One region of the Dietzia sp. Alg238-R159 genome, then DNA from elsewhere that is predicted to be linked to it. Evidence: riboswitches for the same ligand, from Rfam matches in the RefSeq annotation. Region 1 holds a riboswitch; each other region holds the start of a gene.

Region 1 (3,201 bases):
GCGGGTGCAGATCGCGCGGGCCCTGGCCCAGGAACCCGGTGTACTGGTCCTCGACGAGCCGACCAACCACCTCGACATCCGCCACCAGCTCGACCTGCTGGCCCTGGTCCGCGCCACGGACACCACGGTGATCGCGGCCCTGCACGATCTCACCCTGGCGGCCACGTTCTGCGACCATCTGATCGTGTTGTCCGGTGGGCGACTCGTGACCGGCGGCGCGCCCCACGAGGTGCTCACCGCCGACCTGATCCGGGAGGTGTACGGAGTGGAGGCCGAGGTGACCCATGACGGGCGGGGGGCGCATGTCCGCTATCTCGCGCGCTGACCCGCGTGCGCGTCGCGGGGGCCGCGGGGGCCGCGGGGGCCGCCGGAACGCCTCCGCCGCCCGCGCGGCGGGCATCGCGGCGGGGTTCGCCCTCGATCGCCTCGTCGGCGACCCACGACGGTTCCACCCCGTCGCGGGCTTCGGCCTTGTCGCGCGCGCCGTGGAGTCGCGACTCCTGCGGCCCGGCCGGACGGCCAACGCCCAGAGGGCGGCGGGCCTGCTGTTCACCGGCGTCCTCGTGGGGAGCACCGCCGCTGCGGTGACGGCCGTCGGACGTCTCGCCGGACGGAACCGCGTCGCGGCAGTGGCGTGGGACGCGGCCGTGGTGTGGTCGTGCCTGGGCGGGTCCTCGTTGCTCGCGGTTGCGCGGCGGCAGGGTGACCTTCTCGTCCGGGGCGATCACGCGGGTTCCCGGGACCTGTTGCCGTGGTTGTGCGGACGGGATCCGGCCGCGCTCGGCCCGGAGGATCTCGCGCGAGCGGTCGTCGAGTCGGTCGCGGAGAACACCTCCGATGCGGCGGTGGCGACGCTGTTCTGGGCCGCGGTGGCGGGTTCGCCCGGCGCCGCCGTCCACCGCGCGGCCAACACGCTCGACGCGATGGTGGGTCACCGTTCGGAGCGGTACCGCCACTTCGGCACCGCTGCGGCGCGGCTCGACGACGTGCTGGGGTTCCTGCCGGCCCGGGTGGCCGGCGCGCTCGGGGTGGTCTGCGCCCCGACCGTGGGCGGGAGTCCCGCCGGGGCCCTGCGGGCGTGGCTCCGTGATGCGCGGGCGCACCCGAGCCCGAACGCCGGGGTCGTCGAGGCCGTGTGCGCGGGCGCGCTCGGGGTCAGGCTCGGCGGGCCCACGCCGTACCCGTACGGCGTGGAGGACCGGGCGGTCCTCGGTGACGGCCGGTCGGTCCGGGCCGACGACATCCGCCGCGCGGTTCTGCTGCACGACCGCGTCCAGCTGGCCACCGCCGCGATGGCCGTGCTGGGTGTGGTCGTGCGTCGCGCCGTCCTCGGGCGTCGCCGGGCCACGAAGCGCGGGTGGTCGGCTCCGCCGAGCCGGGGTACCTGCACCGCACGCGGACGCGGTGTGCCTATCCTGAGGGCGTACTGCTGACATCCGGAACGAGCAGGGGAAGACCGGTGGGAATCCGGCGCTGACCCGCAACGGTGTGTGGCCACTTTCGTGTCCGCGAGCCCGATTACCTGCCCGGATGTTCGCGACTCCGAGTACATCGCCGAGGTCTGCGATCCGGGGTCCTGTCAGGTGACGTGGTGTCGTCGTCGACTCCTACCCTCCTGCGGGTCTCACGTGTCGTCGACCGCACGACACGATCCGAGGACTGATCATGTTCCGTCGCCACCCCAGAATCACGCTCGCCACCCTCCTCGTCGCGGGGGTCGCCCTCACCGGCTGCTCCCGCGGCGAGGCGCTCGCGGAAGGCGGCCCGGTCGAGTCGTTCGCCGACCCTGTGACCGTCACCAACTGTGAGCGCGAGACCACCTACACCGCTGCGCCCCGGCGCATCATCTCGATGAATGACCACGTCACCGAGACCCTCATCCAGATGGGGGCCGGCGACCGGATCGTCGGCATGGGCTACGGCGAGCAGGACGATGTCCTGCCGGAGGTCGCCGAGCAGTTCGAGGCCATTCCGTCCCTCTCGGAGGAGTACCCCACCTGGGAGCAGATCGTGGACCTCGAGCCGGACCTCGTGGTGGCCGGGATGCGCAGCGCCTTCGACGACAAGGAAGGCCGCAGCCGCGACGCCCTCGAGGCCGCGGGGATCAACACCTTCCTGTTCTCCGAGTACTGCGGAGAAGGCTTCGGTGACCTGTCGATGCTCGAGACCGACTTCTCCCAGCTCGGCCGGATCCTCGACGTCGAGCCGGGGGCACGGGACCTCACGGACCGGATCTCCGCCGAGATGAGGGAGGTCCGAGAGACGCTCGATGCGTCGGGTGCCACCGGCACCCCCACGTTCTTCTACGACGGCGGCGAATCAGAACCGACGACGATCGGCGGCGTGGGCATCGGACAACTGATCGGCGAGTACGCGGGCGCGGACAACATCTTCTCCGAGGGCGACCGCCCCTATCTCACGTCCACATGGGAGATCCTGGGCGAGCGTCAGCCCGAGGCGATCGTGGTACTCGACTACGGCGCCACCAGCGCGGAGGACAAGATCGCCTACCTGCGCGCGCAGCCCATCATGTCCACGACGCCGGCAATCCGTGAGAACCGCATCGTGGTGGTCCCGCTGTCCGACTTCTTCGAGAGCTCGCGGATGACGACCTCCACCGAGACCATCGCCCGTGAGCTGCACCCGCACGCGTTCGGGCAGTGACATGACGACCGTCGCCGAGAACACCGGCGGGCGCGTTGACCGCGCCGGCACGGGCATCGATCCCCGCCCCGGCTCCGGGCGCATCGCCGATGCCCCGCCCACCGGGCGGCGGTCGCTGTGGCTCATCTGCCTCCCGCTCGTGGCGGTGCTCGCGATGACGATCGCGGCCGGGGTCTCCCTGGGCTCGGTGTCCATCCCGATCGGGGACGTGTGGGCGATCGTCGCGCACCGACTGGCGCCGGGGGTCTTCGACCCGTGGTGGACCGACGCCCGCGAGGCGATCGTCCTCGAGTCGCGACTGCCCCGGGCGCTCATGGCGGCGGCCGTGGGCGCGTCGCTGGCCGTGGCGGGTGGCGTCGCCCAGGCGGTCACCCGCAATCCGCTCGCCGACCCGTATCTGCTCGGTGTCTCCTCGGGCGCGGGCTTCGGCGTCGTGGTGCTCACGGTCCTCGGCGTGGGCGCCGGGATGTGGGGCGTGTTCACCCTGCCGATCGCGGCGTTCCTCGGCGCGCTGCTCCCGCTGGCGGGCGTCGTCCT
Region 2 (3,201 bases), on a different contig from region 1:
GTTGTCGTCGAGCGAGATGTCCATGCCGTCGGACATGCACACCTGCATCGAGTGGAGGTAGATCGACCGGTGCGAGTAGACGACGCCCTTCGGGTCGCCGGTGGTGCCCGAGGTGTAGGCCATCGCGGCGCCGGAGTTCTCGTCGACCTCCGGCCAATCGAACTCGGTGGGCTGGGCGGCGAGGAGCGCGTCGTAGTCGTGCACCTGGATGCCCTCGGGAGCCTCGAGGTTCGCGGCGCCCCCACCGGTGACGATGACGTGCTCGACCGTCGAGAACCGGGGCAGGAGCGGCTGCAGGAGCGGGACGAGGCTCGGGTCGACGATCACGACCTTGTCCTCTGCGTGGTTGGCCACGAACTCGAGCTGGTCCGGGAACAGCCGGATGTTCAGCGGATGCAGCACGGCGCCCATGGACGGGATCGCGAGGTAGGCCTCCAAGTGCTCGGAGTTGTTCCACTGGAATGTGGCGACCCGCTGGTCACCGTCGACCCCCAGGGAACGCAGCGCGTTGGCCAGCTGCGCGGCGTGCTTGCCCAGATCGCCGTAGGTGATCTTCCGTGGTCCCTGATCGGTCCAGGTGGTGACGACCGCATCGGAGTGGACGGTCGCACCGAACTGCAGGATCGTGCTGATGTTCAACTGCTCCGGCATCATCGTGCTCTTCATGAGGGGCTCCTTGATCGAGGGGTGGCGTCTGTCACTCTCGTGTCGAGACTACCTGACGTCCATGACGTCCTTGGGCCGTGTGGGCGATCACCCGTCGAGGTCGTCGAAGACGGTCTGGACGGTCCTCGTCGCCGCGAGGGCCGCCGGCGCGCCGCAGTACTCCGAGGCGTGGATGACCGCCTCGGTGATCTCCTCGCGGGTCAACCCGTTGGTCAACCCGCCGCGTACATGCCCCGCCGGCTCGGCGTCCGCGCGCAGTGCCACGAGCATCCCGATATTAAGCAGGCTGCGATCCCGTCGGTCCAACCCGGGCCGGTTCCAGATGTTGCCCCACACGTTCTCTGCGACCACGTGCTGGATCGCCTCCGACTCCGTCCCGACAGCCCGGTCCATGGCCCGGTCGACGAAGTCGTCGCTCATCACCTCGCGCCTGGTCGCGAAACCCTGCTCGCGCAGATCCGCGGCCGAAGGCCCCTCGCCTGCAGAACTCGTCGTCGTCGTCATCTCCACGGTCCTCTCCCACTGCCGACAGGTATCGCGATCCATCCTCCCCGACCGTCGTCACCAGCTCCGCGTGACCTCGCCCCGCCCCGGCCAGGCGCGGGGACGGCTCGGACAGGGGCGACAGCGGATGTATGGGATGGGCGGACGCGACGACGGGTGGGATACCCTCGACGGGTCCGGCCACCAGCGTCGGACCCCGCGGCAACTCGGCGGAAGTCGGTGCGAATCCGACGCTGTCCCGCAACTGTGATCCCGTCTCAGGACGGGCGAGCCAGGTCGGCCGGTTCCGCGGCAGCCGTACGTACTGACCTCGGACGAAGGACGGTCGCGTGCAGCGGCCCAGGCCGCGGCCCGAGCTGTTTTCTTCCTCCGAATCACGGAGGATGCCATGCACCATCCACGAGCCCGCTCGCTGCTGCTCGCCCCCCTGGCCGCCCTGGCGCTGGTCGCCTCCGCGTGCAGCGGCAGCGGCACCGGCGGCGACGAGCCGGCCCCGGCCGACCAGACCTCCGCCGCGGCGGAGGAACCGCAGGCGATCGTGTCGCTGGCCCCCACCACCACCGAGATGCTCTACGCCGTCGGCGCCGGGGACAGCGTCGTGGCGGTCGACGAGCGGTCCGACTTCCCCTCCGACGCCCCGGTCACCGACCTGTCCGGCTACACGCCCAACCTCGAGGCGATCCTGGGATACGCGCCGGACCTCGTCGTGCTCACCGACGACACCGGGGACATCGTGGCCGGCCTCGAACGCTCCGGCGTCGAGGTGCTGCAGCTGCCCGCCGCGCAGACCCTCGACGACACCTACACCCAGCTCGAGCAGGTCGGGGCGGCCACCGGGCACATCGGCGAGGCCGCCGAACTCGTGTCGCGGATGCAGAGCGAGATCGACGAGATCGTCGCCTCGGTGCCGGAGCGCGAGACCCCGCTGACGTACTTCCACGAGCTCGACGACACCTACTACACCGTCACCGACGACACCTACGTCGGGGAGATCTACTCCCTGTTCGGCCTAACCTCGATCGCCACCGGCGACGACCCCTACCCGCAGCTGTCCGAGGAACTCATCCTCGAGGCCGACCCGGACCTCGTGTTCCTCGCCGACGGCCAGTGCTGCGGCATCACCCCGGAGGTCGTGGCCGAGCGGCCGGGTTGGGACGGACTCACCGCCGTGCGCGACGGGCGCGTCCACGTGGTCGACGAGGACCTGTCCAGCCGGTGGGGCCCGCGCGTGGTCGACTTCATGCGCGAGGTCGCCGCGATCGTCACCGCGGTGCCCGACGCCGCGCCGGAGACCGCGGAGAGCCCCGCGAACCAGCCCGCCTCGTGACCCGCCCGTCGCCCCGCCGCGCCCTCGTGCTGGGCGGGGCGACGCTGTTGCTGGCCGCGGCGGTCCTGCTCGGCACCCTCATCGGCCCGGCCGGCCTCACCCCGGGCGGCGTGGTGCTCGAACTGGTGGGCCGGCTGCCGCTCGTCGACATCAACTCGGGGTTCACCGAACGTCAGCAGGTCATCCTCTGGGAGATCCGCATCCCACGCGTGGTGCTGGGCGCGATCGTCGGCGCGATGCTCGCGATCGCCGGGGCCACCTACCAGGGCGTGTTCCGCAACCCGCTCGCCGACCCGTACCTGCTCGGGGTGTCCAGCGGGGCGGGGCTGGGCGCCACCCTGGCGATCGTCGTGGGCGGCGCGATGGGCTCGGCGATGGTGCCGCCCGCCGCGTTCGCCGGCGGCATGATCGCGGTGCTGGCCACCTACACGCTGGGCCGCAGTGTCGGCGGTGGACGCAGCGAGGTGGTCATCATCCTCGCCGGCGTCGCCGTGGCGGCGTTCGCCAGCGCCATCCAGACGTTCTTCATGCAGCGCCACGACGAGACCCTGCGGCAGGTGTACTCGTGGACGCTCGGCCGCCTCACGACCAGCGGCTGGACCGACGTGCAGACGGTGCTGCCGTACGTGCTCGTGGCGGTGGCCGTGATCGCCCTGTTCCGCCGCACCCTCGACGTGATGGCGGTCGGGGACGCCGAGGCCGCG
Region 3 (3,201 bases), on a different contig from region 1:
CTTCGGTGTGGCCGCGTTCGGCGCGCATGGCCATGGCGTCGTCGATCGCCCGTGCCCGCCTGATCGACAGGACGAAGACGGAGGCGAACTGCGTTCCGATAGAGGTGATCGCGGCTTGGGCGGTGCGTTGCCCGAGTCTGAGGTCGTGGGCATGTCGCAGCGTGCGGGTGGAGTCGAGCAGTAGGCCGATGAGTCGGTAGGTGGTGTCCACGATATGCGCCAGCGGGGCGGGCAGTCCGGCCCGCCGGCCGGCGGCCAAGAGGTCGGCGACGGGCGTGGTGCACGCCAGGGTGATGGTGGCGGCCGTCGCGGCGATGGCCCGGCTCACCGTCCGCCAGGCGGTATCGACCCCGGACGGATCCACCACCAGTCGCCAGCCCACTACGTCCAGCACGAGGGGACCGGTGCCCAGGACGAGGAATGCAACGGGGGCGAGCAGCGCCGCGAGGTAGATCCTGGCGGGGACGCGTGCCAGCGCCAGCGCGCACAGGCAACAGACGGCCAGGATCGCGGCGTGGCCCACTGGTGGCGGCACGAGCAGTGCTGCCACCAGCAGACCGCCGAAGAGCAGCAGTTTCTCCGCTACCGGGAGGTCCGTCCAGCGGTTGTGGGACGCCGCGAGTTCGAGCGGGTTCACCTAGTGCCCGGTCGGGCCTGGGGTCGTCGCCTTCGCCTGGTCGCGCTGCTGTCTGCTGCGTGTCCGCAAGACGCCGAGTCCGTATCCCACAATCCCGCCGCCGATCCCGGCTTGCAGGGCGAACACTCCCGATTCGACCTCCCCCGGCAGCTCGGGCAGAAGCGGCTCGAACCACGGCTCATAGCCGGGAGCGATCTCGCTGATGGTTCCTTCCGCCTGCCCGTCCGCGCCCTCGAACTCGCCACCCGCCCCTGCGCCGTAGACCAGGGAAAACACAGCGACTGCGAACGCCGCGGCGACCATTCCCATCAGCACCCACACGCTGAGATGCTTCATCCCGCTCATCGCACCGACTCCGTGCTCTCAACCCGGTCGCCACTGTCCCCGAGACCGGCGAAGCTTCCCGCCCCGCCCAGCCGCGCCCTGCGAAAGAAGCCCACTAGGTTGAGCTCACGGGAGGCGATTCGCAGCAGCACGCTGACGATCACCACCACGATCAGTGCCTCAACAACAGCCAGTGGGATCTGGGTGATCGCGAAGACGGCCAGGAACTCGGCCATCGAGTGCCACAGGCCGTGTTCGGCGCTCGGGAACGCCAGGGCGAGCTGCGCGCTGGTGACGAGATACGTCACCAGGTCCGCCAGGAACGCGGCGACGAAGACCGCGCCGAGCAGCGGCACCGTGACCCGTCGGCACAGGACGAACGCACCGTAGGCGACCCACGGTCCAGCGATTCCCATGGAGAACACGTTTGCGCCGAGCGTGGTGATGCCGCCATGTGCCAGCAGCAACGCCTGGAAGATCAACACCACGGTGGCGACGAAGGCCATAACGGGGGGACGGAAGATGATCGTGCCCAGCCCGGTCCCGGTGGGATGCGAGCTCGAGCCCGTCACCGACGGGAGCTTGATGGCAGACATGACGAACGTGAACGCCCCGGCCACGCCGAGCAGGACGCCCGCCTCCGGTGTCTGACGGACGGTCCTGATGGCCTCGCGCGCGCCGTGGATCACGAACGGCGCCGCGACGGCCGTCCATGCCACGGCATGGGCCGTGGGAAGGAAACCCTCTGCAATATGCACTTCTTCGAACCTCTCTGCCCGTCACCTCGCGGGCACTTGTGGTGGAAGCTACGGCCGGTCTCCTGGCTCGCGGACTCCACCGGCAGACCCCCGTCAGGGACGCACCGGATCGCCGCCGATCCGCCTTCCCACCCACACAACGCGTGCGAGCAGTGACATAAAGGACCAGCAGCATCGTCCGTTCACAGTGGCGAGGGCCGCCCCGGTCTCACACCGGGTTCCCGAACACCGCAGCTGAGCAGATCCTAACCCCCGCCGCCCAGGAGAACTCACCTCCCATAGACGCTCCGTCCGCGTGACCTCGTCCGCGTCCCTCGCTCGGGTAGGCATCTGCAGCAGCGAGCCGACATCAGGGTGTGTTCTATGCTCACCACGTGTCGGCTGATCGGCTGCGGTCTGAGCTCCCCCCAGCGCTGAGCCGAGGGGCACGAGGCCCGAGTCGATCGCCCGCGAAACCGGTCGGATCGCCTTGGGCACGGCGTCCGGACGTCGTCCGCCAGCTGGTGTGGAAGCCCGATGCGCAGGGGACGCCGTGCCGCGCGCGGACGCGTAGATCGCTATCTTAACCCTAAAACCTTATCACAGTTTGGGGGCGTCAGGCACCGCCTCTGACCTGCACGTTGAACGCGCCGATAATTTATCTTATGACAAGCTAATGGTGTCGAGTTTCCGATCGCGCGAACTCTGTACCCCACCGAACCGTTCCCCACATTCGTATCGGTCAACCCCAGCGCGACCTGCGCGTGGGTGGATCTCGGGCCTGCGCTTCGTTGCTTGCGCCACCTTGACCGCAGGGAAATGACGGAATGGTGGAGCAGGTCGCCACCTGCGGACCGTTGTCGAGACTCGTGTTTCATACCACGCGTTCGCACCACGCGGAGCCCCTCCGGACGGTGCAACATGCCGCAGCAACAATGGTGCACCATAGGGTGGTGTAACTCAGGCAATTCCCGTCTCGAGAGCCACCAGCGCGACATTCAAAGCAATGATTACAGCAGCGATCGCCCAGCCCAGGAATGTTGTTTCGCGCGCATTGACCGAGGCGCCCATGAGGGATTTTCGGGAAGTGAGCCACACCAATGGCACCAGCGCAAACGGGATGCCAAACGACAGAATTACCTGGCTCAGAATCAGCGCGTACGTGGGATCAACCCCGGCTGCTAGCACAATAATGGATGGGATAATGGTGATGAGCCTGCGGGTGAGGAGTTTCATCCGGGTACGAAACAGGCCCCCCATGATGTCGCTGCCCGCGTAGGCGCCAACGGCAGTTGATGCGAGCCCTGAAGCCAATAGCGCGATTGCGAACATAAGACTGGCTGTCGTGCCGAGGGTGTTCTCGATCGCAGCGTGAGCCCCTTCAATAGTCTCAGTGCCCGCCACTCCGGGGAGCACTGATGCCGCCACAAGCAGCATCACTAGGTTCACTGACCCGGCGATCGTCAACGCGATAGTCACATCTACCCGAGTTGCCCTGATTAA
Region 4 (3,201 bases), on a different contig from region 1:
GGGAACTGTGAGCTCCACCCCCAACTCGGCGGCTGCGGCGGCATAGGCCGGAACACCAGGAACCACGTCCCACGGCACGCTGGCCGCGTCGAGGCGGCGAGTTTGCTCGGCGAGAGCCGAGTACAGCGACGGGTCGCCGGAACACAGCCGGACCACCTCGAGTCCCTTGGCATGGGCGGCGACGATCTCCGCGATGATCCCGTCCAGGTCCAGGTGCTGGGTGTCCACCAACCGGGTGCCCGGCCGACAGTGCGTGAGAACACCATCATCGAGGTAGGTCCCCGCGTAGAGGCAGACGTCGGCCGCGGCCAGCGCCGCGGCCGCCCGCAGGGTGAGCAGGTCCGCGGCGCCGGGCCCGGCTCCCACGAAGTGAACGGTCACGAAGTTTCCCCTGTCTCCTGGACACCAGTCGCGTGCGAGCGAGGCCTCACGGCGGCCCATTGCACCACGGCCCGCGTCGGCGCCCAGCCGGTGAACCTGCCGATCGAATCTGTCTGCTCGACCTGCAGCCGGGTGAGCTCCCCGCCGAATTCGGCGCGGGCGTCGATCAGTGCGCGCTCGGTCTCCAGCGTCACCGCGTGCGCGACCAGCCGGCCGCCCGGCGCCAGCGCGTCCCAACACTGTCGAAGCAGGCCAGGGGCCGTGCCGCCCCCGCCGATGAACACCGCGTCCGGCCGCGGCAGACCGTCCAGAGCCTGGGGCGCCCGGCCGTGGACGATCTTCAGCGCGGGCACCCCGAGGGCGGCCGCGTTGCGCTCGATCCGCGCGGCCCGCCCGGGATCGGCCTCCACAGCGACAGCCCGACACGACGGGTGGGCGCGCATCCACTCGATGCCCACCGACCCGGCGCCGGCGCCCACGTCCCAGAGGAGCTCGCCCGCCGCAGGCGCGAGTCGGGACAGGGCCGAGGCGCGCAGGTCGCGGCGGGTGAGCTGGCCGTCGTTCTCGAAGGCGTCGTCGGGCAATCCCGGCGCCAACCCGAGTGGGCGGGCGGAGGGGTCGGCCACGCACTCGATGGCCAACACGTGCAGGGCGGGGGCCTCGCGGTCGGCAGCCCAGTCGCGTGCCGGGCATCTGAAACGCGCTTCGGCCGGGCCCCCGAGATCGGACAGAACCGTCAGCGAGCTTCTCCCGAAGCCGGCGCCGTCAAGTACCGCGGCGACCTCTCCCGGCGTGTCCCGGTCGGCTGAGAGCACCAGCACCCGCCGCCCCGGCGCCAGCTCCCGGGGCAGCGCGCGGTGGTCACGCAGCACCACCACGGACTCGGCCGGCCACCGCATCCTGGCGCGGGCCAGCGCGACCGAGGACACCGCCGGGAGCACCTCCACCGCGTCCACGCCGACTACATCGATCAGGGTGGTGCCGATCCCGGCAACCAGCGGATCACCCGAGGCCAGGGCCACGATCGACCGCCCGCGGAACCGCTCGAGCAGCTCCGGCAACCCGTCCCGCAGCGGCCGCGGCCACGGCACCCGTTCGGCCGTCACGTCGCCCGGAATCATCGCCACATGACGCTCACCGCCGAGCACCACCTCGGCGCCCAGGACGGCGCGACGGCGGGCCTCGTCGAGCCCCGCCCACCCGTCGCCGCCGATGCCGACGACCACCACCCGTGCATTCATGACGCGGAACCCTACCGCGACACCTGAGGCGCCCCGGGACAGGCCGTTGGGCTAGCCTGAAGCACCACACAACCGAACAGACCCCACAGCACGAGGTGCCCCACGACCCGCCACAGGCGGAGCGGAGGGGAGAATCAGGGAAGCCGGTGAGAATCCGGCACAGGGCCCGCTACGGTAACCCGGCCTCTCAGACGATCGCGCCCCGCGCGCACGTCCGAGATGAGCCGGGAAGTCCGGAGACCGGCCTCGCGCTGACCAGCCTGGCAGACGAGAGCGGGAGCCCCCATGCCACTGCACTACCCCTTCAGCGCTGTCGTCGGTTCCGACGACATGTCGCTGGCCCTGACCCTGACCGCGGTGTCCCCGGCGGTCGGCGGCGTGCTGATCCGCGGCGAGAAGGGCACGGCCAAGTCCACGATGGTCCGCGCCCTCACCGGGATCCTGCCGGAGGTCGAGGTCGTCACCGGCGACCGGTTCTCCTCCGCACCTGACGACCGCGGTTCCGAGACCCCGGACGGGCGTATCCCCCACGACGCGCCCACCGAGCAGCGGCCGGTCCGCCTGGTCGAGCTGCCGATCGGGGTGTCCGAGGACCGCATCACCGGATCACTACACCTGGAGAGTGCGCTCGCCGACGGTGTGACCGTGTTCCAACCTGGCCTGCTCGCCCGCGCGCACCGCGGACTGCTCTACGTGGACGAGGTCAACCTGCTCCACGACCACGTGGTGGACCTGCTGCTCGACGCCGCCGCGATGGGCCGGGTGACCGTGGAGCGCGACGGCATCTCGGTGGAGCACGCCGCGCGCTTCGTGCTGATCGGCACCATGAACCCCGAGGAGGGCGAGCTCCGGCCGCAGCTGCTGGACCGCTTCGGCCTCACCGTGGAGGTGGCCGCGCCCCGGGACCCGGAACTGCGCGCCGAGGTGGTGCGCCGCCGGATCGCGTTCGAGGCCGACCCGGCGGGGTTCGTCGCCGCCCACGCCGCCGACGAGGCCGCAGTGCGCGAGCGGATCGCCGCCGCGCGGCGCGTGCTCGACCGGGTGACGCTGACCCCCTGGGCGCTGTCGACCATCGCCCGGGTGTGTGCGGGCTTCGACGTGGACGGCATGCGCGCCGACATCGTCACCGCCCGCACCGCCGCCGCCCATGCCGCATGGCAGGGCCGGACCCGGATCACCCGCGAGGACATCCGCGTCGCCGCGCGCATGGCACTGCCCCACCGCCGCCGTCGTGCCCCGTTCGATGCGCCGGGCCTCGACGAGGACCTGTTGGAACGGCTCCTGGGCGACGACGACGAGCCCGATCCCGACCCCCGGGACGAGACCGCGCCGGCCGACGACGCCGAACAGTCGGAGTCCGCAGACGAGTCCGCGTCGGCAGACACCCCGGACGCCGAGTCGACCCCGGCGCGGGCCTCGGCCGAGCACGCCGGGCACGAGCACTCGCCCGAGCAGACCGAGCAGACCGAGGACAGCCCCGGCGCTGGCGACGACTCCGGCACCGCGGGCCCGGACCAGGCGGGCGGCCGATCGAACGACGACGCCGACGGCCGAGCCGACGAGCAGCCCGGCGATCAGG

What was found. Region 1 has a riboswitch for cobalamin ahead of G6R20_RS12145 (ABC transporter substrate-binding protein). Riboswitches for the same ligand answer to the same signal wherever they lie in the genome.
Region 2: another riboswitch for cobalamin. It lies ahead of G6R20_RS15715 (ABC transporter substrate-binding protein); the one in region 1 lies ahead of G6R20_RS12145 (ABC transporter substrate-binding protein).
Region 3: another riboswitch for cobalamin. It lies ahead of G6R20_RS17905 (energy-coupling factor ABC transporter permease); the one in region 1 lies ahead of G6R20_RS12145 (ABC transporter substrate-binding protein).
Region 4: another riboswitch for cobalamin. It lies ahead of G6R20_RS17685 (magnesium chelatase subunit D family protein); the one in region 1 lies ahead of G6R20_RS12145 (ABC transporter substrate-binding protein).

Annotation. Positions count from the first base shown of each region.
Region 1 covers NZ_UNRI01000004.1:230,362-233,562, forward strand. Annotated here, with positions in the region: gene G6R20_RS12135 (ABC transporter ATP-binding protein) at 1-325, shown strand, start outside; gene G6R20_RS12140 (cobalamin biosynthesis protein) at 303-1,433, shown strand; cobalamin riboswitch at 1,403-1,545, shown strand; gene G6R20_RS12145 (ABC transporter substrate-binding protein) at 1,666-2,664, shown strand; gene G6R20_RS12150 (iron ABC transporter permease) at 2,819-3,201, shown strand, end outside.
Region 2 covers NZ_UNRI01000008.1:114,472-117,672, reverse strand. Annotated here, with positions in the region: gene G6R20_RS15725 (long-chain fatty acid--CoA ligase) at 1-666, opposite strand, end outside; gene G6R20_RS15720 (carboxymuconolactone decarboxylase family protein) at 754-1,170, opposite strand; cobalamin riboswitch at 1,326-1,470, shown strand; gene G6R20_RS15715 (ABC transporter substrate-binding protein) at 1,559-2,497, shown strand; gene G6R20_RS15710 (iron ABC transporter permease) at 2,494-3,201, shown strand, end outside.
Region 3 covers NZ_UNRI01000017.1:14,484-17,684, reverse strand. Annotated here, with positions in the region: gene cbiQ (cobalt ECF transporter T component CbiQ) at 1-637, opposite strand, end outside; gene G6R20_RS17910 (energy-coupling factor ABC transporter substrate-binding protein) at 638-982, opposite strand; gene G6R20_RS17905 (energy-coupling factor ABC transporter permease) at 979-1,719, opposite strand; cobalamin riboswitch at 1,754-1,967, opposite strand; gene G6R20_RS17900 (Nramp family divalent metal transporter) at 2,659-3,201, opposite strand, start outside.
Region 4 covers NZ_UNRI01000015.1:8,872-12,072, forward strand. Annotated here, with positions in the region: gene G6R20_RS17675 (SAM-dependent methyltransferase) at 1-381, opposite strand, end outside; gene cbiE (precorrin-6y C5,15-methyltransferase (decarboxylating) subunit CbiE) at 378-1,622, opposite strand; cobalamin riboswitch at 1,699-1,886, shown strand; gene G6R20_RS17685 (magnesium chelatase subunit D family protein) at 1,908-3,201, shown strand, end outside.